One region of the Streptomyces sp. NBC_00523 genome, then DNA from elsewhere that is predicted to be linked to it. Evidence: riboswitches for the same ligand, from Rfam matches in the RefSeq annotation. Region 1 holds a riboswitch; the other holds the start of a gene.
The links. A riboswitch is a leader RNA that binds a small molecule or an ion and turns the genes downstream of it on or off. The one in region 1 is predicted to bind glycine.
Positions count from the first base shown of each region.

Region 2: another riboswitch for glycine. It lies ahead of gcvT (glycine cleavage system aminomethyltransferase GcvT); the one in region 1 lies ahead of gcvP (aminomethyl-transferring glycine dehydrogenase).

Region 1 covers NZ_CP107836.1:1,098,456-1,110,001, reverse strand. The annotation lists gene OHS17_RS04950 (DUF881 domain-containing protein) at 1-865, shown strand, start outside; gene OHS17_RS04945 (small basic family protein) at 862-1,194, shown strand; gene OHS17_RS04940 (DUF881 domain-containing protein) at 1,200-1,988, shown strand; gene OHS17_RS04935 (FHA domain-containing protein) at 2,071-2,934, shown strand; gene ftsR (transcriptional regulator FtsR) at 2,977-3,717, shown strand; gene OHS17_RS04925 (bifunctional nuclease family protein) at 3,771-4,247, shown strand; gene OHS17_RS04920 (MerR family transcriptional regulator) at 4,415-5,032, shown strand; gene OHS17_RS04915 (DNA polymerase IV) at 5,125-6,585, shown strand; gene OHS17_RS04910 (PRC-barrel domain-containing protein) at 6,510-6,878, opposite strand; glycine riboswitch at 6,995-7,092, shown strand; gene gcvP (aminomethyl-transferring glycine dehydrogenase) at 7,286-10,171, shown strand; gene OHS17_RS04900 (DUF5999 family protein) at 10,245-10,451, opposite strand; gene OHS17_RS04895 (hypothetical protein) at 10,773-11,369, opposite strand.
Region 2 covers NZ_CP107836.1:5,221,620-5,233,165, forward strand. The annotation lists gene OHS17_RS23875 (terpene synthase family protein) at 1-58, opposite strand, end outside; gene OHS17_RS23880 (SGNH/GDSL hydrolase family protein) at 679-2,007, opposite strand; gene metG (methionine--tRNA ligase) at 2,206-3,912, opposite strand; gene OHS17_RS23890 (L-serine ammonia-lyase) at 4,015-5,397, opposite strand; gene glyA (serine hydroxymethyltransferase) at 5,562-6,821, opposite strand; gene gcvH (glycine cleavage system protein GcvH) at 6,841-7,218, opposite strand; gene gcvT (glycine cleavage system aminomethyltransferase GcvT) at 7,322-8,437, opposite strand; glycine riboswitch at 8,582-8,675, opposite strand; gene OHS17_RS23910 (AAA family ATPase) at 8,860-9,543, shown strand; gene OHS17_RS23915 (enhanced serine sensitivity protein SseB) at 9,669-10,439, shown strand; gene OHS17_RS23920 (enhanced serine sensitivity protein SseB C-terminal domain-containing protein) at 10,554-11,321, shown strand.

The DNA of each region.
Region 1 (11,546 bases):
GCCCAAGCGCCCCGACGCGTCCATGCTGCTGCTGACCAATGTGATGGAACACAGCCTGGACGACGGCTACGCCGAAGCGGCGGCGCGGCGGGCGGCCGAGGGGCGCACGGGCATGCCCCGTACGCTCAAGGCCAAGCTCGGTCTCGCCGCCTGTCTGGTCCTCGCGGCCCTGGTCGTCACGCTCGGCGCCGCCCAGGCGCGGGTGACCGCGCCGGTCCTGGCCAAGGAGAAGCAGGAGCTGATCGACCGCATCGACGCCGAGACGGCGGCGGCCGACACCCTGGAAACTCAGGTGGAGGAAGTCCGCGACGACGTCAGCAGCCGGCAGCGCAAGGCCCTCCAGGAACACGGGGGGGACCAGGCCGAGCTGGTGGCGCTGCTCTCCGGAGCGACGCCCGTGCACGGGCCGGGGCTCAAGGTCGTCGTGGACGACGCCGAGGACACCGACCAGGGCGGCGGCGGACCCCGCGAAACCAGCGGCTTCTCCGACACCGGGCGGGTCAGGGACCGGGACATGCAGCGCGTCGTGAACGGGTTGTGGGAGTCCGGCGCGGAGGCCATCGCCATCAACGGACAGCGGCTGACGGCCCTGTCGGCGATCCGGGCCGCGGGCGACGCCATACTGGTCGACAACAAACCGCTCGTGCCCCCGTACTCGGTGCTCGCGGTGGGGGACGGCAAGAAGCTGGGTGCGGCCTTCCGGAGCAGTGCCGACGGCCAGTACCTGCAGGCGCTGAAGGACACCTTCGACATCCGGACCAGCATCTCCGTCCAGGAGAAGCTGAGCCTTCCGGCCGCTCCGAGCCTGATCGTACGGACAGCAGAGCCATACAAGGCCGCAGACACTGAGAAGGACACATCGTGATCGCCGTACTGGGCCTCGTCGTGGGAGTCGTGGTCGGACTGTTGGTCCGGCCCGAAGTTCCGGCGGTGGTCGAGCCTTATCTCCCCATCGCCGTCGTCGCCGCGCTCGACGCGGTGTTCGGCGGGCTGAGGGCCATGCTCGACGGCATCTTCGTCGACAAGGTCTTCGTGGTCTCGTTCCTCTCGAACGTGGTCGTGGCGGCCCTCATCGTCTTCCTGGGCGACAAGCTGGGCGTCGGCGCCCAGCTCTCCACGGGTGTGGTGGTCGTGCTGGGCATCCGGATCTTCTCCAACGCCGCGGCGATCCGCCGGCACGTCTTCCGGGCCTGATGCCGATGAGCAACGACGACTTCAACGAGAGCCCCGACCACGGCGGGGAGCCCCGGCCGGATGCCCCGCAGGAGCTCACCGGGCGCCGCCGGCTGATCGCCGGTCTCTGGCCGCCCCGGGTGACCCGAGCCCAACTCATCGTCGCCGTCCTCCTGTTCGGCCTCGGCCTCGGGCTCGCCATCCAGGTGCGGTCCAACAGCGACAGCAACGCCCTGCGCGGCGCGCGCCAGGAGGACCTGGTGCGCATCCTGGACGAGGTGGACGACCGCACGCAGCGGCTGGAGGACGAGAAGCAGCGCCTCGACGCCCAGCGCACGGAGCTGGAGAACAGCTCCGACCAGGCCGAGGAGGCCCGGAAGCAGACGGTCGAGAAGGAGCGGCAACTCGGTGTGCTCGCCGGGACCGTGGCGGCCCACGGCCCCGGGATCACCATGACGGTCAACGACCCCGGCGGCGCCGTGCGGCCCGACATGCTGCTCGACGCCCTGCAGGAGCTCAGGGCGGCCGGCGCCGAGGCCGTCGAGGTCAACGGCATCCGGGTGGTGGCCAATACGTACTTCTCCGGTGACGCGGGCGCCGTCAAGGTCGACGGGCGCAAGATCACCGCCCCGTACGTCTTCAAGGTCATCGGCAAGCCGCAGGATCTGGAACCGGCGCTGAACATCCCCGGAGGTGTGGTGCAGACGCTGGAGAAGGAGCAGGCCACCGTGCATGTGCTGCGGGCCGACGACATTGTCGTGGACGCCTTGCGACCGGCGGAGCGGCCTGACTACGCTCGGTCGTCGGGCCAGTGATCCCCGGGCGCCCGGGCGTCGGGGAACACGAGCGGACGGTTGCGGGGGGTCGCCGCATCGTAATCGTGGCGCGTGGTGGAAACTGTCGAGTGGATACGGACGTTGTGAAGATGTCCGGGTCGGCAGGTGTGTTCATTCAGGGTTCGTCCTGCCCCACGGGCGGGTCTGTTTCGGTCAAGGGGAATCGCCCGTGAAGTTGTTTGGGAAGTTGTTCGGCAAGAGCGCCCGCGATGAGAACGCACGTCATCGCGCGCCGCGCCATGGTCAGCCCGACGAGCAGGGCGCGGAGCGCCCGCTCTTCCGCGACCAGGTGTCAGGCCAGGGGGGTGACTACCCGGGCGGTCCCGGCGCGTCGTCCGTTGACCCTGCCGGTCCCGGCCGCATAGGTTTCGGAGCCCCGAGCCAGGAGGCTTCGTCCATGCCGGTGTGTACGAGGTGCGGCCACCGCAACGCCGAGGCCAGCCGTTTCTGCTCCAACTGCGGTGCGCCGCTGCGGGGCGGGGCTCCGGAGCGCGCCTCGGAGACGACGTCGACCATCTCGATCTCGGGTCTTGAGGCGTACGAGGCGGAGGCCACCGGCCAGACCGCCGTGCCGTCGCTGTCGCCCGAGGCGCAGGCCGCCGTCGACGCCCTGCCGCTCGGCTCGGCGCTCCTGGTGGTCCGCCGCGGCCCGAACAGCGGCAGCCGCTTCCTGCTGGACGGCGAGCTGACCACGGCCGGCCGTCACCCGCAGAGCGACATCTTCCTGGACGACGTGACGGTCTCCCGCCGTCATGTGGAGTTCCGCCGGGGTGCCGACGGCAGCTTCACGGTCGGGGACGTCGGCAGCCTCAACGGCACCTATGTCAACCGTGAGCGGATCGACTCCGTCGCCCTGTCCAACGGTGACGAAGTGCAGATCGGCAAGTACCGGCTGGTCTTCTACGCGAGCCAGCGGGGCATCTGACCCGCCCCCGGACACCGTCCGGGGGGAACCCCAGGAAGGTCCATGCTGAGAACACCGAGCGGCGGTGCCCGACACGGCACCGCCGCCGACGGCCGGCCGATGAGCATCGGCACGGTGCTCCTGCAACTGCAGGAGGAGTTCCCCGAGGTCACCATCTCCAAGATCCGCTTCCTGGAGGCCGAAGGGCTGGTCGAACCGCAGCGGACCCCCTCCGGCTACCGGAAGTTCGTCGCCGCGGACGTCGAGCGGCTCGCCCAGGTGCTCCGGATGCAGCGGGACCACTACCTGCCGCTGAAGGTCATCCGCGAGCATCTGGACGCCCTCGCCCGCGGCGAGCAGGTGGCCCTGCCGTCCCCCGACGGCGAGCCGCAGCAGGCGGACGGTGAGCCGGCCGGGCTGCCGGGCCGGGCCACGGCCGCTCGCATCGGCCGCGCCGAGCTCCTGGTGGCCGCCGAGGTCACCGAGAGCGACCTGGACGACTGGGAGTCGTACGGCCTGGTCGTCCCCGCGGCGGACGGAGGATACGACGCCGACATGGTGACCGTCGCCAGGCTTGTGGCGGAACTGGGGCGATTCGGTCTGGAACCTCGTCACCTCAGGGCCGTACGGGCCGCCGCGGACCGGGAGGCCGGGCTCATCGAGCAGATGGTCGCGCCGCTGCGCCGGCACCGGAATCCGCAGACCAGAGCGCATGCGGAGGCGACCGCGAAGGAGCTGGCGGAGCTGTCCGTACGGCTGCACTCCGCGCTCGTACAGACCGCTCTGCAGGTGCGGCTCCGCTGAAGGCGGACCAGCCCGACTACCCAAACCTGCCGAGCACGTCCTAGGGTTGCTGTGTGAACGAGCTCGACGTTGTGGGTGTCCGGGTGGAAATGCCCTCCAACCAACCGATCGTGCTCCTGCGTGAAGTGGGAGGCGACCGGTACCTCCCCATTTGGATCGGTCCTGGTGAGGCGACCGCGATCGCCTTCGCTCAGCAGGGCATGGCTCCGGCCAGGCCGCTGACCCATGATCTCTTCAAGGATGTGCTCGAGGCCGTCGGCCAGGAGCTCACCGAGGTCCGGATCACGGACCTCCGCGAAGGGGTTTTCTACGCGGAGCTGGTCTTCGCCGGCGGTGTCGAGGTAAGCGCGCGGCCTTCCGACGCCATAGCCCTCGCTCTGCGCACCGGCACGCCGATCTACGGCAGTGACGGGGTGCTGGACGACGCGGGGATCGCGATCCCCGACGAGCAGGAGGACGAGGTGGAGAAGTTCCGCGAGTTCCTCGACCAGATCTCTCCGGAGGACTTCGGGACGAACAACAGCCAGTGACGTCTTTGGCGGCGGCCACCGGCACATCCGGTGAGCCTTTCCCCGTCAACGGTCACGCGAAACCACCCTCAGGGTGATTATCACTCGGCGTGCCGAGTGTGGCGATCGTTGACGCACCCCGGGTGACTGCCTACCTTCGAGTGGGCAGGTCAAGGACGGAGGTCGGCGTGAGAAGCAGCGGCGACGGTACGGCAGCGGGTGCGCCGTATTCGCAGCAGGGGAGTACGGCCGGCCGGACCATCCCGCAGTCGGCGTCGCCGGCTGCGGTGGCGGGGGACGGCGTGGCATCGACCGAGGACATCGGTTATCGCGGGCCCACGGCGTGCGCGGCGGCGGGGATCACGTACCGGCAACTGGACTACTGGGCGCGTACCGGCCTGGTGGAGCCGAGCGTCCGTCCGGCGTACGGGTCGGGCACGCAGCGGCTCTACAGCTTCCGGGACGTCGTCCTGCTGAAGATCGTGAAGCGCTTCCTCGACACGGGCGTGGCGCTCCAGAACATCCGGACCACCGTCCAGCATCTGCGGGCCCGCGGTTTCCAGGACCTGGAGCGGATGACGCTGATGAGCGACGGGGCCACGGTCTACGAGTGCTCCTCGCCCGCCGAGGTGGTCGATCTGCTCCAGGGCGGCCAGGGCGTCTTCGGCATCGCCGTCGGAGTCGTCTGGCGGGACGTGGACGCCGCCCTGTCGCAGCTGCACGGGGAGCGCGTGGACACCGGCGAGACGCTGATCGGGCACAACCCGGCCGACGAGCTCGCGCGGCGCCGCAACCGGGCCGTCTGAGCCCCTGAGGACGCCTCCCGGGGCGGGAATCGCGGGGGCCGGGGCCGTGATGACGCGGCGATTGTCAGTGCTGTAGGGCAACATCGGCTGGTGTGAGAGCCGCGCCCACCATCCTGCATCTGGACATGGATGCCTTCTACGCCTCCGCGGAGCAGGCGGCGAAGCCCAGCCTGCGCGGCAAACCCGTCGTGGTGGGCGGGCTCGGGACGCGCGGGGTCGTCGCGACCGCCTCGTACGAGGCACGGCGCTTCGGGGTGCATTCCGCGATGCCGATGGCGCAGGCCAGACGGCTCGCGCCGAACGCCGCCTATCTGGTCCCGCGCTTCACGCTGTACCGCGCGGTGAGCGACCAGGTCATGGAGCTGCTCGGCCGGCTCTCGCCGCTGGTGGAACCGCTCAGCCTGGACGAGGCCTTCGTGGACCTCGAAGCGGGCGGCACCGCCGACGACACCGCCTCCGCCCTGGAGATCGGCCGGGAGCTGCGCGAAGCCATCCTGGCGGTCACCGGACTGAGCGGATCCGTCGGGCTCGCCGGATCCAAGATGCTGGCCAAGATCGCCTCCGAGGAGGCCAAGCCCGACGGGATGCGCCTCATCGAGCCCGGCACCGAGCGGGCGCACCTGGCGCCCATGCCGGTGCGCACCCTGCCCGGCGTCGGCCCCGCCACGGCGGACCATCTGCGCCGCGCCGGCATGACGACCGTCAACGACCTCGCCGAGGCGGGCGAGGCGGAGCTCATACGGCTGCTGGGCAAGGCGCACGGCGCCGCGCTGCACCGGATGGCCTCCGGCCACGACGACCGGCCCGTGGTCGCGGAGCGGGACGCGAAGTCCGTCTCCGTCGAGGACACCTTCGAGGTGGACCTGCACGACCGCGTCCGGGTGCGCACCGAGGTGGAGCGGCTGGCCGACCGGTGCGTCCAGCGGCTGAGGGGTGCGGGGCGCTCCGGGCGCACGGTGGTGCTCAAGGTGCGCCGGTACGACTTCTCCACGCTGACCCGCTCCGAGACGCTGCGCGGCCCCACGGACGACCCCGCGGTCGTCCGGGAGGCCGCCGCCCGGCTCCTGGAGGCCGTGGACACCACGGGCGGGGTGCGGCTGCTGGGCGTCGGCGTCACGGGGCTCGCCGACTACACCCAGGAGGACCTGTTCGCCCAGGCCGCCGGTGAGCGGGCGGCGGCGGCCCTCCCGGACGACGACGGGGCGCGGCCGCAGGAGGACGCCGAGGGGGCCGTGGACGACGGGCCCGGGCCGGAGGAGGCCGCCGAGCAGCTCGCGGCGCGGCGCTGGCCGGCGGGGCACGACGTGCACCATGAGGTCCACGGACACGGGTGGGTGCAGGGGAGCGGGGTCGGGCGGGTGACCGTGCGGTTCGAGGAGCCGGGGGCGACGGCACCCGGCCGTGTGCGTACGTTCCGCGTGGACGATCCAGCGCTTCGGGCCGCCGACCCCCTGCCGCTCGTCCCGGACCCGCCGGACTACTCCTCCTGGCCCGCCAGCCGCCCGAAGTCGCGGTCGGGGGCCGGGGCGCCGGGGGCGGCGTCCAGGCCGTAGTGCCGGTAGAGCTGGAGCTCCTGCTCCGGGGAGAGGTGGCGGCCCACGCCGAAGTCGGGTGCGTCCTTGATCAGCGCCCGGTCGAAGGGGACGCGCAGGGTCTCGTCCACGAACTCGCTGGGCTCCAGCGGGACGAAGGCGTCACGGCTGAAGAGCCCGGTGCGCACGGCCGCCCATTCGGGGACCCCGGTCGCGTCGTCGAGGTACACCTCGTCCACGGTTCCGATCTTGGTGCCCTTGCGGTCGAAGGCCTTGCGGCCGATCAGGCTGCGCGGGTCGATGTCGGTCTGCACGGTCCCTCCCACACTGGTCGCGGCTGGTCCACAGGGACTACAGAAATGCAGTTCCGTGGTCTTGGCCACTCGAGAATTCTCGTCGTGTACCCCGCTGGTAGGCTGGTCATGGCTGCTGACCCCGTGCGGGAGAGTCGTCCGGAGCCCATCCGGAGGACGCCGAAGGAGCAAATCCTCCCCGGAATCTCTCAGGCCCCCGTACCGCACGGACGAGGTCACTCTGGAAAGCAGGGCGGGTTGCGCGCGGCCGATGGGCCGTACGGAACCTCTCCCTCACCGACGGTGAAAGCCGGCGCCCGCGTGGTGCCGGTGAAGCTCTCAGGTTGAGATGACAGAGGGGGAGGCCGTCAGGGCACCCGGCGCCGTGGTGCCCTTCGCAGGTCGTGACAGACCAGGAGGCCTCCACCATGACCCCCCGTCGCACCCCGCTCACGCAGCTGGAACAGGGCATTCCGTTCGAACAGCGCCACATCGGCCCCGACGCCGAGGCGCAGGCGAAGATGCTCGCCCAGGTCGGTTACGGCTCGCTGGACGAGCTGACCGCGGCCGCCGTGCCCGACGTGATCAAGAGCGCCGAGGCGCTGGCCCTGCCGGGGGCCCGGACCGAGGCCGAGGTGCTGGCCGAGCTCCGCCGGCTCGCCGACCGCAACCAGGTCCTCGCCCCGATGATCGGGCTCGGCTACTACGGCACGTTCACCCCGCCGGTGATCCTGCGCAACGTCATGGAGAACCCCGCCTGGTACACGGCCTACACGCCGTACCAGCCCGAGATCTCGCAGGGCCGCCTCGAAGCCCTGCTGAACTTCCAGACGATGGTGGCCGAGCTCACCGGCCTGCCCACCTCCGGCGCCTCGCTGCTCGACGAGGGCACCGCCGGCGCCGAGGCCATGGCGCTCGCCCGGCGCGTCGGCAAGGTCAAGAACGGCGTCTTCCTGGTCGACGCCGACACCCTGCCGCAGACCGTCGCCGTCATCGAGACCCGCGCCGAGCCGACCGGCGTCGAGGTCGTCGTCGCCGACCTCACCGACGGCATCCCGGCCGAGGTCGCCGAGCGCGGCGTCTTCGGCGTGCTCCTCCAGTACCCCGGCGCCTCCGGGGCCGTCCGGGACCTCAAGCCCGTCATCGACCAGGCGCACGAGCTGGGCGCGATCGTCACCGTCGCCGCCGACCTGCTGGCCCTCACGCTGCTCACCTCGCCCGGCGAGCTGGGCGCCGACATCGCCGTCGGCACCACGCAGCGCTTCGGCGTCCCGATGGGCTTCGGCGGCCCGCACGCCGGCTACATGGCGGTCCGCGACAAGTTCGCCCGCAGCCTCCCCGGCCGCCTGGTCGGCGTCTCCGTGGACGCCGACGGCAACAAGGCGTACCGCCTGGCCCTCCAGACCCGCGAGCAGCACATCCGCCGCGAGAAGGCCACCAGCAACATCTGCACCGCTCAGGTGCTGCTCGCCGTCATGGCCGGCATGTACGCCGTCTACCACGGCCCCGAGGGCCTGCGCACGATCGCCCGGCGCACCCACCGCTACGCCGCGATCCTCGCGGCGGGCCTGCGCGCCGCCGGGGTCGACGTGGTGACCGGCGCCCACTTCGACACGCTCACCGTCCGCGTCCCCGGCCGGGCGGGCGAGGTCCTCGCCGACGCCCGGGAGCGCGGGGTCAACCTGCGCCTGGTCGACGCCGACACCATCTCGCTGGCCTGCGACGAGACGACGACCCGCACCCAGGTCGCCGCCGTCTGGGCCGCCTTCGGTGCCGACGGGGACGTCGAGGCGCTGGACGCCACCACCGAGGACACGCTGCCCGAGGCGCTGCTGCGCACCGACACGATCCTCACCCACCCGGTCTTCCACCAGCACCGGTCCGAGACCGCGATGCTGCGCTACCTGCGTAAGCTCGCCGACCGCGACTACGCGCTGGACCGCGGCATGATCCCGCTCGGCTCCTGCACGATGAAGCTGAACGCGACCGCCGAGATGGAGTCGATCACCTGGCCCGAGTTCGGCGCGCTGCACCCGTTCGCGCCCGCCGAGCAGGCGCAGGGCTTCCTGACGCTGATCCGCGAGCTGGAGGAGCGGCTGGCCGAGGTCACCGGTTACGACGCGGTGTCCCTCCAGCCGAACGCCGGATCGCAGGGCGAGTTCGCGGGGCTGCTGGCCGTCCGCGCGTACCACCGCGCCAACGGCGACGAGAACCGGACCGTGTGTCTGATCCCGTCCTCCGCGCACGGCACCAACGCCGCGAGCGCCGTGATGGCCGGCATGAAGGTGGTCGTCGTCAAGACCGCCGACGACGGCGAGGTCGACATCGAGGACCTGCGCGCCAAGATCGCGCAGTACCGCGACGAGCTGGCCGTGCTCATGATCACCTACCCGTCGACGCACGGCGTCTTCGAGGAGCACGTCGCCGACATCTGCGCCGAGGTGCACGACGCCGGCGGTCAGGTCTACGTCGACGGCGCCAACCTCAACGCGCTGGTCGGCCTGGCCAAGCCCGGCCGGTTCGGCGGCGACGTCTCGCACCTCAACCTGCACAAGACCTTCTGCATCCCGCACGGCGGCGGCGGCCCCGGCGTCGGCCCGGTCGGGGTGCGCGCGCACCTGGCGCCGTACCTGCCCAACCACCCGCTCCAGCCCGCGGCGGGCCCGGAGACGGGCGTCGGTCCGATCTCGGCGGCCCCGTGGGGCTCCGCCGGCATCCTCCCCATCTCGTGGGCGTACGTACGCCTGATGGGCGGCGAGGGCCTGAAGCGCGCGACGCAGGTCGCCGTGCTCGCGGCCAACTACATCGCCAAGCGCCTGGAGCCGCACTACCCGATCCTGTACAACGGCCCGGCCGGTCTGGTCGCGCACGAGTGCATCGTGGACCTGCGCCCGATCTCCAAGGCGACCGGCGTCAGCATCGACGACGTCGCCAAGCGGCTCATCGACTACGGGTTCCACTCGCCGACCATGTCGTTCCCGGTCGCCGGGACGCTGATGATCGAGCCGACCGAGAGCGAGGACCTCGCGGAGCTGGACCGCTTCTGCGACACGATGATCGCGATCCGCGCCGAGATCGAGAAGGTCGCGTCGGGGGAGTGGAGCGCGGACGACAACCCGCTCGCCAACGCCCCGCACACCGCCGCCGCGCTCGGCGGGGAGTGGGAGCACGCGTACAGCCGCGAGGTCGCGGTCTTCCCGGCCGGTGTCTCGGCCGCCGACAAGTACTGGCCGCCGGTGCGCCGGATCGACGGTGCGTTCGGTGACCGCAACCTCGTCTGCTCGTGCCCGCCCCTGGACGAGTACGACAACTGACGCGGACATGCGTCGGGGCCGGTGCGGAGACTCTTCTCCGGGCCGGCCCCTTCTTCTTTTCCGTACGGTCCGCTCAGGCGGCTTTGACGACCCCGCTCGCCGCCAGGGGCCTGTGCGGGGCGATGATCTGCCCGTCCGGAAGCAGCTCACCGGTGTCCTCGAAGAGCAGGACGCCGTTGCACAGCAGGCTCCAGCCCTGCTCCGGGTGGTGGGCCACCTGGCGGGCGGCTTCCCGGTCGGCTGAGTCGGCTGTCGGGCAGGGTGGCTGATGCTGGCACATGGATGGGTTCTTTCGCTGCGTCGAGTTGAGTGACCTGCGGTGTGAAGAGGTGTTCATGACCGCCCCCGTATCGATCGGTCGAATCCCAGTGTTGCCCCACGGGCGACAATCCGCAGGGATTTCGCCGCAGCGCTTCCACTCCTCCCATGACGCGTCACCCGCCCGGACGGTTCAACTCAACTGCACTGTCACTTCGGGTGGTTCGGGGTGGCCGGATGGGACTAGTCCGGATGGGCGGGTGCCCTCCGCGCGACCGCGTGCTGTGCCCCGCCGCCGGACGGGGCGACGGGGCACAGCACGCGGAGAGGGCGGCCGCCGGCCTCAGGCCGGGGCGGGCGAGCCCAGCAGTGGACCGGGGCCGGGCGTGATGCGGGTGGTGATCACCGGCAGCAGGTCGGCGGCCCGGTGCGGCCGGTGGGCGGCGAAGCCGGGCGGCGCCGGGGACAGAGGCACGAGCACGTCGTCCGGACCCGGCGCGCCGCAGGAGGCGTCCGCCGTGGGGTCGCCGTGCAGCCACAGGGCCAGCATGTACAGGTCGGGGATGGACAGCAGCCGCGGCTGGTAGGGACCGCTCATCCCCTCGGCCTGGCGCAGTGCCAGCTCCGTCGAGGCGATGTACGGGCCCTCGAAGAAGTGCGAGAAGGCCCAGCCGTCCGCGGTGAGCATGGTGTCCGCCGCCGCCACCGCCCGCTCCGAGCTGCGGATCTGGAAGCGCCAGGCGGCGAGCCGGGTGGCGGGTCCGAGCCCGCCCGGGGCGACGCCCAGCACATGGACGGGGAGCGGGTGTTCGGGGCTCAGAGGTCCCTGTGCGGACCGCAGGGCGGGCGTGCGGGCCTCGCGGACCGCGGTCGGTGAACCGAGCGCCGCGAGGACGCTGCGCAGCGCGGGCGCGGGGGCCAAGGGAACATGCAGCGGCATAGTGGGTCGCCTCTCACTTCGGAGACACGGTGGTGCGCGGGCGGGTGCGGACGGCGTTGTCGGCGTGCGGGGCCAGAGGAGGCCGGTGACTGAGCCGGTGCGTCAACTCTCTGCCTCGTCCGCGGAGTTTATACGACACGTGTTCACGCGGTGTTTCCACTAGCCGCCACGGCTATT
Region 2 (11,546 bases), 4.1 Mb from region 1:
ACAGGACGAGTTCACTGGCCTCCGCCCATTCCCAGGCGGCCTTCTTCGTCTTCTCCACTCCCGGATGACATCCCGCACTTTCGAACGGCATGTGGAATGCGGGAAGCGCGATCTTGCTCATGGTGCACCTCGTCGTGACGATAAGAACAGGGCAGGGGGATGCGCGAGACGGATACGCGCACGCGGAACGCGCGACGACGAATGGCGGACGCACGCACGGCCCTGCGGCCACGGCCCGCACCGGCACGGCGGGAGCGCGGTGGGACAGCGGGCCGGGCGCGACGGAGCCCGCCGCGCCCCCGGACCGGAGCCGGTGCGGCGGGCGGTCACCGCCGGACCCCCGGCCGCCCCCTCCGGACGGCCGTACGCGGCCCGCACGGCCGGATCACGCCGCGGGCGTGCCGGGGAAGGGGCGGCCGGCATGACTGTCCTCTTTCCTCCGCGCGGACCGGGCGGCCGGAGCCGGGCCCGGGGCAGCGCACCGCCTGACGTGCGCGGCGGGCGCGTCACCACTCGTCACGTCCAGTGAACTCCCTGCGAGCAAGGGAGGGAAGGAGCCGGTGACCGAAAATGTGTGATCGACACGAACTCCTGCGCGCTTGTGAGCAGTTGGCTTACTCCTGGGCCTCCCGCGCGTCGCGCGGTGGCGGACACCGGATGGCCGGATCGGTGGGCCGGTCAGTGGTAGCCGAAACCCGCCGGGAGCGGCGACGGCTCGAAGAGGCGGGCCGGGACCGCCTCCGCGAGGGCACGGTAGCCGGCCGGGTTCAGGTGCAGGTGGTCACCGACGTCCAGGGAGGCGCGGATCGCGGCGGGCCGGTGCGGGTCGCGGACCGCGCGGTCGAAGTCCAGCACCGCGTCGAACCGGCCGCTGGTGCGTATCCAGGTGTTGACCGTACGGCGGGACTCCTCGCGGTACCCGTCCGGATCGTCGTAGTCCGTGTTGCCGCCGAAGGGCGTCAGCGTCGCCCCGTACACCCGGATGCCCTGGGCGTGGGCGCGGGTGATGATCTGGTCGTACGCGGTGATGACGGCCTCGGCCGTGCGCTTCTGGGCCGCCGGGGCGGCGTCCGCCGTGCCGATGTCGTTGACGCCCTCGAAGACGATCAGCCGGTCCGTGCCGCTCTGCGCCAGGACGTCGCGGTCGAGCCGGGCCAGTCCGTTGGGACCCAGTCCGTCGGCGAGCAGCCGGTTGCCGCCGGCCGCCTGGTTGACCACGGAGGTGCGGTCCGTCAGCCGCCCCTGGAGCACGTCCGGCCAGCGGTCGTTGCCGTTGGTCGTGGAGCCCCGGCCGTCCGTCAGCGAGTCCCCGAGCACGGCCGTCGCCGACGTGGTGCCCCGGGCCCAGACCTCGACCCCGCTGAGCAGGTACCAGTGGTCGGTGGTCGTCGCGCCGGGCAGGTCCCCGTCCCGTACGTGGTCGCCGCGCAGCAGGTACGAGGTGGTGCGGGAGCCCGGGTGCGAGGTGAGGGCGGTGGACGCCTGGCCGGTCGCCAGGTAGACCGTCGCCGTGAGGTTGGACCCGGGGGCGACCCGGAAGCCCAGCGGGTCGGAGACGGCCTGCGCCCCGGCCGGTACGTCGATGGACGCCGAGCCCCGGAAGGTCACCTTGCGCGAGGTCCCCGGACGGATCGCCCCGGTCCCCGCCTTCCCGTCCAGCGGGAGCGCCACGGAGACCTCGGTGATCGGCAGCACCGCGCCGCCGAACGCGTTGGAGAACCGCAGCCGGATGTGGTCGCCGCCCGCCGAGACGTGGACGGTCTGCCGCAGCGTCGTGTCCGTCAGCACGGAGTCGTCGCCGGTGAAGGGGGCCGGGGGCATGTTCGACGGCTCCGTCAGCTGGGGCATGGACGTCCAGCTGCTGACCCAGTGCGCGCCGCGTTCCCGGGGGCCGGGCGCACCTCCGGAGTGCGCGTCCGCGGCGCCGAGGGCCGGGGAGACGGCGGCGAGGGTCGCGCAGAGCGCCCCCGCCGTGATCAGGCTGAGGAGCGACGTTCTTCGGTTCATGGCGGTGTTCCCTCTGCGTGTCGGGTTTCTCCATGCACACGTACGTGCCCCGGCCGGGCACGCGGCAGATTAGCGCCGCCGGAACTTTCGGTCAACGGTTCGAAATATTTCGATCGTACGGGGGTTGAGCATGCCCCGGAACGCGAAGTCGCCCGGCCGGAAGACCCGGCCGGGCGACGACGTACGACGACGAAGCGACTACTGGGCGCCGAAGCGCTCCCGCCACGCCTCCAGGTCCTCGTCGGTGATCTTGGCGAAGAGCACCGGCGGCACCGTGAAGGCGGTCCCGGCCGGTACGGACGCCAGGGCGCGGGCCTCGTCGGCGCTCACCCAGGTCGCCGTGTCGTCCGCCAGGGCGAACGCCTCGCGCATGGCCCGCGCGGAGGACGGGATGAACGGCTCCGAGACGACCGCGTACAGGTGGATCAGGTTCATCGCGGTGCGCAGCGTGAGCGCGGCGCCCTCCTGGTCGGTCTTGATCTCCAGCCAGGGGGCCTTCTCCTCCAGGTAGGAGTTGCCCGCGCTCCACAGCGCGCGCAGCGCCTGGGCCGCCTTGCGGAACTGGAGCGCCTCCATGTGGCCCTCGTACTCCGCGAGCAGCCGCGCGATCTCCTCGCCCAGCTTCCGCTCGGCCTCCCCGGCCTCCTTGCCCGCCGGGACCTCGTCGCCGAACCGCTTGCGCGAGAAGGACAGCACCCGGTTCACGAAGTTGCCGAGGGTGTCGGCCAGGTCCTTGTTGACCGAGGTGGCGAACAGCTCCCAGGTGAACGACGTGTCGTCCGACTCCGGGGCCTGCGCCATCAGGAAGTAGCGCCAGTAGTCCGCGGGCAGCAGCTCAAGAGCCGTGTCCGAGAAGATGCCGCGCTGCTGCGACGTCGAGAACTTGCCGCCGTAGTAGTTCAGCCAGTTGAACGCCTTGACGTGGTCGACCCGCTTGACCGGCTCACGGGTGCCGATCTGCATCGCCGGGAACATCACCGTGTGGAACGGGACGTTGTCCTTGGCCATGAACTGCGTGTACCGGACGTCGGAGGCCTCGTACCACCAGGACTTCCAGTCCCGGGTCTCCGGCTCCAGGTCCGCCCACTCCTTCGTCGCCCCGGCGTACTCGATGGGGGCGTCGAACCAGACGTAGAAGACCTTGCCCTCGGCCGCCAGCTCCGGCCAGGTGTCGGCCGGGACCGGCACGCCCCACTCCAGGTCACGGGTGATCGACCGGTCGTGCAGGCCCTCGGTGAGCCACTTGCGGGCGATCGAGGACGCCAGGTGCGGCCACTCGTCGCTCGTCTTGTCGATCCACGCCTCGACCTCGCCGGACAGCTTCGACTGGAGGAGGAAGAGGTGCTTGGTCTCCCGGACCTCCAGCTCGCTGCTGCCGCTGATCGCGGAGCGCGGCTCGATCAGGTCCGTCGGGTCCAGTACACGGGTGCAGTTCTCGCACTGGTCGCCGCGCGCCTTGTCGTACCCGCAGTGCGGGCACGTACCGACGATGTAGCGGTCCGGCAGGAAGCGGTCGTCGGCGATCGAGAAGACCTGGCGGATCGCCCGCTCCTCGATGAAGCCGTTCTCGTGCAGCTTGCGGGCGAAGTGCTGGGTGATGTCGCGGTTCTGGGCGGACGAGCTGCGCCCGAAGTAGTCGAACGCGAGCCCGAACCCGTCGTAGACGGCCTTCTGCGCGTCGTGCTGCTGCGCGCAGAACTCGGCCACCGGCAGCCCGGCCGCCTTCGCGGCCAGCTCCGCCGGCGTGCCGTGCTCGTCGGTGGCGCAGATGTACAGCGCCTCCTCGCCCCGCTGGCGCAGATACCGCGTATAGACGTCCGCCGGGAGCATCGACCCGACCAGGTTCCCCAGGTGCTTGATCCCGTTGATGTAGGGAAGCGCGCTGGTGATCAGGTGTCGAGTCATCGTTGGATGCTCCCAGTTTCTAAGGTGCCGGTGCCTCTGTCGCAGGCCGTTTTGCATCCTATCGAACCGGGGACACCCCCCTTTACCGGATTTCCGGCGCCCTCAGCACTCGATGATGTTCACCGCGAGACCGCCCCGGGCGGTCTCCTTGTACTTCACGGACATGTCCGCGCCGGTCTCCTTCATGGTCTTGATGACCTTGTCCAGGGAGACCTTGTGGCTGCCGTCGCCGCGCAGCGCCATCTTCGCGGCCGTGACCGCCTTCACCGCGGCCATGCCGTTGCGCTCGATGCACGGGATCTGGACGAGGCCGCCGACCGGGTCGCAGGTGAGGCCCAGGTTGTGCTCCATGCCGATCTCGGCGGCGTTCTCCACCTGCTCGGCGCTGCCGCCCAGGACCTCGGCGAGGGCGCCGGCGGCCATCGAGCATGCGGAGCCGACCTCGCCCTGGCAGCCGACCTCGGCGCCGGAGATGGAGGCGTTCTCCTTGAACAGCATGCCGATCGCGCCCGCCGCCAGCAGGAAGCGCACGATGCTGTCGTCCTTCTCGGCCTCGGTCGCGCCGCCCGCCGCGAAGTTCACGTAGTAGTGCAGGACGGCCGGGATGATGCCGGCCGCGCCGTTCGTCGGGGCGGTGACCACGCGGCCGCCCGCCGCGTTCTCCTCGTTGACCGCCATCGCGTAGAGGGTGATCCACTCCATGGCGTGCGTCTGGGGGTCGCCCTCCGCGCGCAGCTGGCGGGCGGTCTTCGCGGCGCGGCGGTGCACCCTGAGGCCGCCGGGCAGGACGCCCTCGCGGGACATCCCGCGCGTCACGCACGCCTGCATGGCCCGCCAGATGCCGAGGAGCCCGGAGCGGATCTCCTCCTCGGTGCGCCAGGCGCGCTCGTTCTCCAGCATCAGCGAGGAGATCGACAGACCGGTCTCGCGGGCCAGCCGCAGCAGCTCGTCGCCGGTGCGGAACGGGTGCTTCAGGACCGTGTCGTCCAGCACGATCCGGTCCTCGCCCACGGCGTCCTCGTCCACGACGAAGCCGCCGCCGACCGAGTAGTACGTCTTCTCCAGGAGCGGGGCGCCCTCGGCGTCGTACGCGAAGACGGTCATGCCGTTGGCGTGGTACGGGAGCGCCTTGCGGCGGTGCAGGATCAGCTGCTCGTCCGCGTCGAAGGGGATCTCGTGCATCCCGAGCAGGTTGATCCGGCCGGTGGAGCGGATCGCCTCGACGCGCTCGTCGGCCGTCTCGACATCCACGGTGCGCGGGGACTCGCCCTCCAGGCCGAGCAGGACCGCCTTGGGGGTGCCGTGGCCGTGGCCGGTGGCGCCGAGCGAGCCGTACAGCTCGGCCCGGATCGAGGCGGTGTGCGCGAGCAGGCCCTCGTTCTTCAGGCGCCGCGCGAACATACGGGCCGCGCGCATGGGGCCGACCGTATGGGAGCTGGACGGGCCGATGCCGATCGAGAACAGGTCGAAGACCGAGATGGCCACGGGGGACTCCTAAGGGTTGGTAGACGCCGTTGTCTGCCGGGTGGTGCGGTACGGGCGTGGGCGGCCCGGAGTGCATGAGACAAAGCGGGGGACAAGGGACGGGGCACCTGCCCACTGTTCAGTGTGCGGGTGCCCCTCCCGTAGGCGCGAATGCGCCCGACCGGCTACTTCAGGCCGGGGTACAGCGGGAACTTCTCGGCGAGCTTGGTGACCCGGGCCTTCAGGTCGTCCGCGTCGTAGGACGGCTTGAGGGCCGAGGCGATGATCTCGGCGACCTCGGTGAAGTCCTCGGTGCCGAAGCCGCGGGTGGCCAGGGCCGGGGTGCCGATCCGGAGGCCGGAGGTGACCATCGGCGGGCGCGGGTCGTTGGGGATGGCGTTCCGGTTGACCGTGATGCCGAGCTCGTGGAGCCGGTCCTCGGCCTGCTGGCCGTCCAGCTCCGAGTTGCGCAGGTCCACCAGGACCAGGTGCACATCGGTGCCGCCGGACAGGACGGAGACGCCGACCTCGGTGACGTCGGGCTGGACCAGGCGCTCGGCCAGGATGCGGGCGCCCTCCAGGGTGCGCCGCTGGCGCTCCTTGAACTCCTCGCCCGCCGCGACCTTGAACGAGACCGCCTTGGCCGCGATCACGTGCTCCAGCGGGCCGCCCTGCTGACCCGGGAAGACCGCCGAGTTGATCTTCTTGGCGAGCTCCTGGGTGGAGAGGATCACACCGCCGCGCGGACCGCCGAGGGTCTTGTGCGTGGTGGTGGTGACGACGTGGGCGTGCGGCACCGGGCTGGGGTGCAGGCCCGCGGCGACCAGACCGGCGAAGTGCGCCATGTCGACCATCAGGTACGCGCCGACCTCGTCCGCGATACGGCGGAAGGCGGCGAAGTCCAGCTGGCGCGGGTACGCGGACCAGCCGGCGACGATCAGCTGCGGCTTGGCCTCCTTGGCCAGGCGCTCGACCTCGGCCATGTCCACGACACCGGTGTCGTCCACGTGGTACGGGACCACGTTGTAGAGCTTGCCGGAGAAGTTGATCTTCATGCCGTGGGTCAGGTGACCGCCGTGCGCCAGGTTCAGGCCCATGATCGTGTCGCCCGGCTTCAGCAGCGCGAACATCGCGGCGGCGTTCGCCTGCGCACCGGAGTGCGGCTGGACGTTCGCGGCCTCGGCGCCGAAGAGCGCCTTGATCCGGTCGATCGCGATCTGCTCGACCACGTCGACGTGCTCACAGCCGCCGTAGTAGCGGCGGCCGGGGTAGCCCTCGGCGTACTTGTTGGTCAGGACGGAGCCCTGTGCCTCCATGACCGCGACCGGAGCGAAGTTCTCCGAGGCGATCATTTCGAGCGTGGACTGCTGGCGCAGGAGCTCGGCGTCGACGGCGGCGGCGACGTCCGGGTCCAGCTCGTGGAGGGAGGAGTTGAGAAGCGACATCAGGTGGTCCCTTGGGGTCTCAGTTGCCGGAGAACTCGGAGTACTCGTCGGCGGAGAGCAGGTCCTTCGGCTCCTCCGCGACGCGTACCTTGAACAGCCAGCCGCCTTCGAACGGAGCGGAGTTGACCAGCGACGGATCGTCCACGACGTCCTGGTTGGACGCGGTGATCTCACCGGTCACGGGCGAGTACAGGTCGCTCACCGACTTGGTCGACTCCAGCTCGCCGCAGGTCTCGCCCGCGGTCACCTTGTCGCCGACCTCGGGAAGCTGCGCGTAGACGACGTCACCGAGCGCGTTGGCCGCGTGCTCGGTGATGCCGACCGTGGCCACACCGTCCTCGGCGGGCGACAGCCACTCGTGCTCCTTGCTGTACCGCAGCTGCTGGGGGTTGCTCATGGTCTGAATTCTCCTGTACGCGGGGAGTGCGGATGAACGATGGTCTTACGGTGTGAGACGGGACCGCGTCACGTGTGCGGCGCCCGTGCCGGGTCCTACGGTTCTACTTCTTGCGCTTGTAGAAGGGGAGCGCCACGACCTCGTACGGCTCGTGGCTGCCTCGGATCTCCACCGCGACTCCGGCGGTGCCCGGCTCGGCGTGCGCCGCGTCGACGTACGCCATGGCGATCGGCTTTCCCAGCGTGGGGGAGGGGGCCCCGGAGGTGACCTCGCCGATGACCTCGCCGTTCGCCACGACCGGGAAGCCGGCGCGCGGCACCCGGCGGCCCTCGGCGACCAGGCCGACGAGCTTGCGGGGCGGGGCGGTCTCGGCGCGCTCCGCGGCGGCCTCCAGCGCCTTGCGGCCGACGAAGTCGCCGTCCTTCTCGAACTTCACGACCCGGCCGAGCCCGGCGTCGAACGGGGTCAGCGAGGTCGTCAGCTCGTGCCCGTACAGCGGCATGCCCGCCTCCAGGCGCAGCGTGTCACGGCAGGACAGGCCGCACGGGATCAGGCCGTGCGCGGCGCCCGCGTCGGTGAGCGCCTTCCACAGCTGCTCCGCGTGGCCGGGCGCGACGAACAGCTCGAAGCCGTCCTCGCCGGTGTAGCCGGTACGGGCGATCAGCGCGGGCACCCCGGCGACCACCCCGGGCAGCCCGGCGTAGTACTTCAGGCCGTCCAGGTCGGCGTCGGTCACGGCCGCGAGGATCGCCGGGGACTCGGGGCCCTGCACGGCGAGCAGCGCGTAGGCGTCGCGGTCGTCGCGGACCTCGGCGTCGAAGCCGGCGGCGCGCTCGGTGAGCGTGTCCAGGACGAGCTGGGCGTTGCCGGCGTTGGCGACGACCATGTACTCCGTGTCCTGGAGGCGGTAGACGATCAGGTCGTCCAGGATGCCGCCGTCCTCGGCGCAGATCATCGTGTAGCGGGCCCGGCCGGTCGAGACCGTGCCGATGTTGCCGACCAGCGCGTGGTTCAGCAGGTCCACGGCCTGCGGGCCGGTGACCGTGATCTCGCCCATGTGGGACAGGTCGAAGAGACCGGCCTTCGTGCGGACGGCGTTGTGCTCGTCGCGCTCACTGGCGTACCGCAGCGGCATGTCCCAGCCCGCGAAGTCGGTCATGGTGGCGCCCAGCGAACGATGCAGCGCATCGAGGGCGGTGAGACGGGGGGTGCTGCTCATGAAACGGGCTCCCAGGGCATGACGACGACGAGGACGATCCCTCCCCATCTGTCATCGGAACCTGAGAGGTTCGCCGAGAGACCCCGCAGGGGTTCGGCTTGCACCTTGGGTGGAGCCGCCGGGCGGCTCGCTTTTCAGATCTGCCTCATCCACGCGGTACGGGGCCTGAGAGATTCAAGGGAGGATCTTGCTCCTTCGGCGCCCGGCACGGTGACCGGGACTCTCCCGCGCGGATTCAAGCGGCCTGTATGCAGTTGGCGGGGTCATCATCGCACGCATTCCGGGGGAGCGGGGCGCCGGGACCGGTGGGCCGGGTCACGGTTTCGCGGCGGGTCGGACGGTTGCCTGGCATTACCTTTTCTTTACACTTCGGGGGTAGGTATCGGTCCTGCACGCGTCGGCCGTACGGCCAGGGGGAGGCGATGACGTTGCGCTACGCGACGACCGCGGGAACCACGGGCACCGCGCTGCCCGCACAGTCCGGCTCGCCTCCCCGGCAGGCGGTGGGCACCCATCCGCCCGTCGTCCGGGACCTGCGCGGCCGGTCCGGGCGCGGCCCGCGCGCCCTGCGCTTCGCCGCCGGGGACGTCGTGGTCGTCTCCGGGCTCCCCGGCAGCGGCAAGTCCACGCTGATCTCCCGCACCGCCCCGGCGTACGCGGTCGACTCCCAGGACACCCGGGACCGCTGGGCCCGCCGGCTGCCCCGCTTACTCCCCTACGTCCTCTACCGCCCGCTGGTCCGCCTCGCCCACTACCGGGGACTGCGGCGGGCGCTGCGCTCCGGCGCCTCCGTCGTCGTCCACGACTGCGGTACGCAGAGCTGGGTCCGGGCCCTGCTGGCCCGCCATGCCCGGCACCGGGGCAGCGGCCTGCATCTGGTCCTGCTCGACGTCTCCGCCCGGGCCGCGCGCGAGGGCCAGCGCGAGCGCGGCAGGGGCGTCTCCGCGTACGCCTTCGCCCGGCACCGCAGAGCCGTGGGGCGGCTGCTGCGGGACACCGAGGCCGGGCTGCTGCCGCGCGGCTGCGCCTCGGCGGTGCTGCTCGACCGCGAGGCGGCCGGGACGCTCACGCGCATCACGTTCGCGAACGCACAGACCGACGGCTGAAAACGGACCGTCCAACGGCTGGACGGTAGCCGACAACGGGCGGTTTCCGGATAGCCCCGGGGAGCGACGGAGGCCGGGGGAGGCCGTACCCTCTTGCTGCACGGCAACGGGGCGAGAGGGAAGCAGTGGACATTCCTGCACAGGCCGGGAGCCTGCCGCAGAGCGGCTGGCCGGCCAATGAACTCGAAGAGGTGCTGGGCGCCTCGCTCGGCACTCCGGAGGCGGGCGGACGCCTGCTGGAGGTGCTGGGACGCAGCCATGTCTGGGTGCCCCTGCCCAACGGCGGCGGGCCCGACGCCCGGGAACTCGACCTGCCCGCGATGGAGATCGACGGCGTCGCGTACGTCCCCGTCTACAGCTCCGAGCACCAGTTCCTCACCTGCGTCGGCGCCCAGATGTCCTTCACCATCGCCCCCGCCGCCGAATTCGCCCGCGGACTGCCCCCGCAGCTCGGCCTCGCCGTCAACCCGGGCGGCGCCGTCGGCCTGCCACTGCCTCCGCCCGCCGTGGCCGAGCTGTGCCGGGCCGGGCGCACCCCGCTCGACGGCCCGGCGACCGGGGGCCGGGTCCGGCTGTACGAGCCGGACTGGAAGGAGGAGCCCGTCGACTTCCTGGCCGCCGCCGCCGGCGAGTTCCACGAGAGCGGCGTCGTCCGCACCGCCCGCCGGGTCCTGGCCAGCATCGAGGGCGACGACCCCGTGCTCTTCGTCGGCGTCGAGTTCTCCACCTGGGACGGTGCCGGACAGAGCGCCCCGATGGAGGCCCTGGGCCGGGCGCTGGGCCGCGTCGCGGTGCCGTGGCCGGTCAACCTCGTCCTCCTCGACGTGGCGCAGGACCCGGTCGCCGACTGGATGCTCGAACGGGTGCGGCCCTTCTACACGCGCGCCCCGGAGTGACGGGGGGCGGCCACGGCGTCAAGCCGGTGACAGCGCGGCCGCATAAGCTGGTTTGATGGCTGAAGGCCGATGCCCGGTGGCCGAAGCAGAGGATCTACGAGGGGCGGGACCAGGGTGAGTGCGTCAGGCACCGCGGCGGCCGGTCAGGTCGAGCACATGCTGCGACAGGTCGCGCCCGGGCGCTACGACGCGTACGAGGCGCTGCTCCAGGCCCTGGCGTCCGGCCGGGTCTGGATGCTCCTGTGGCACGGCCGCCCCGGCGCCCCCGACGCCCAGTACGGGAACATGGAGGTCGACGGACTCGGGTACGCCCCGTGCGTCACCTCCCCCCAGGAGCTCACCGCCAGCGGCTGGAGCCGGGACCACGAGGTCGTCGCCGGACTGGACATCGCGCGTGCCCTCTACCCGGACCGCTGGGGCGTCTGGCTCAATCCGCACGCCCCGGGCGGCGGCGTCGGCATCCCCTGGCTGGACCTGCGCCGCATCGCGACCGGCCTCGACCGGATGCCCGCCGGACCGCTGCGGATCAGCGAACCCGCCCTCGACCTTCCGCGGTTCTACGCCCAGCTCACGCAGAACGCCCACCACACCCCCGCGATCCGCTCGCTGCGCCGCGCCTGGGTGCAGCCCGCGCTCGGCGTCCCGTACCTCGCCGTCGGCCTCGACCTGTACGACACGAGCCGGCCGTCCGTCGACGCGGTGCGCGCGATGATGCGCCAGTCCGTCGGCGCCGTCCCCGAGGGGCTGCCGGTCTCCACGGTCGCGATGTCCGACGAGTACGACCCGGTCGCGATGTGGCTGCGCGCCAACTCCCGCCCGTTCTACGACCGCGAGGCGCACGCCGCGCCCGGTTACGGCTACCCCCAGGCACCCGCGTACTGATTCTGCGTCAGATACCCGGCATATCGGGGGCATTGCGGGCACTTCGGTGTTCGTGCGCGAAGTGTTCGTTATCGCTGTTTTGTGACCGGGAGGCCCGACTTCCGAGCCCTGCTGTTCGGATATCGGTTGCATTCTGACGTCATCACGTTTGAGCAAACATTCCCCGTCAGGTCTGGCGGGTGTGCGCGCCGTGGCTGAAGACTCCCACGCAACTAGCTATGTACG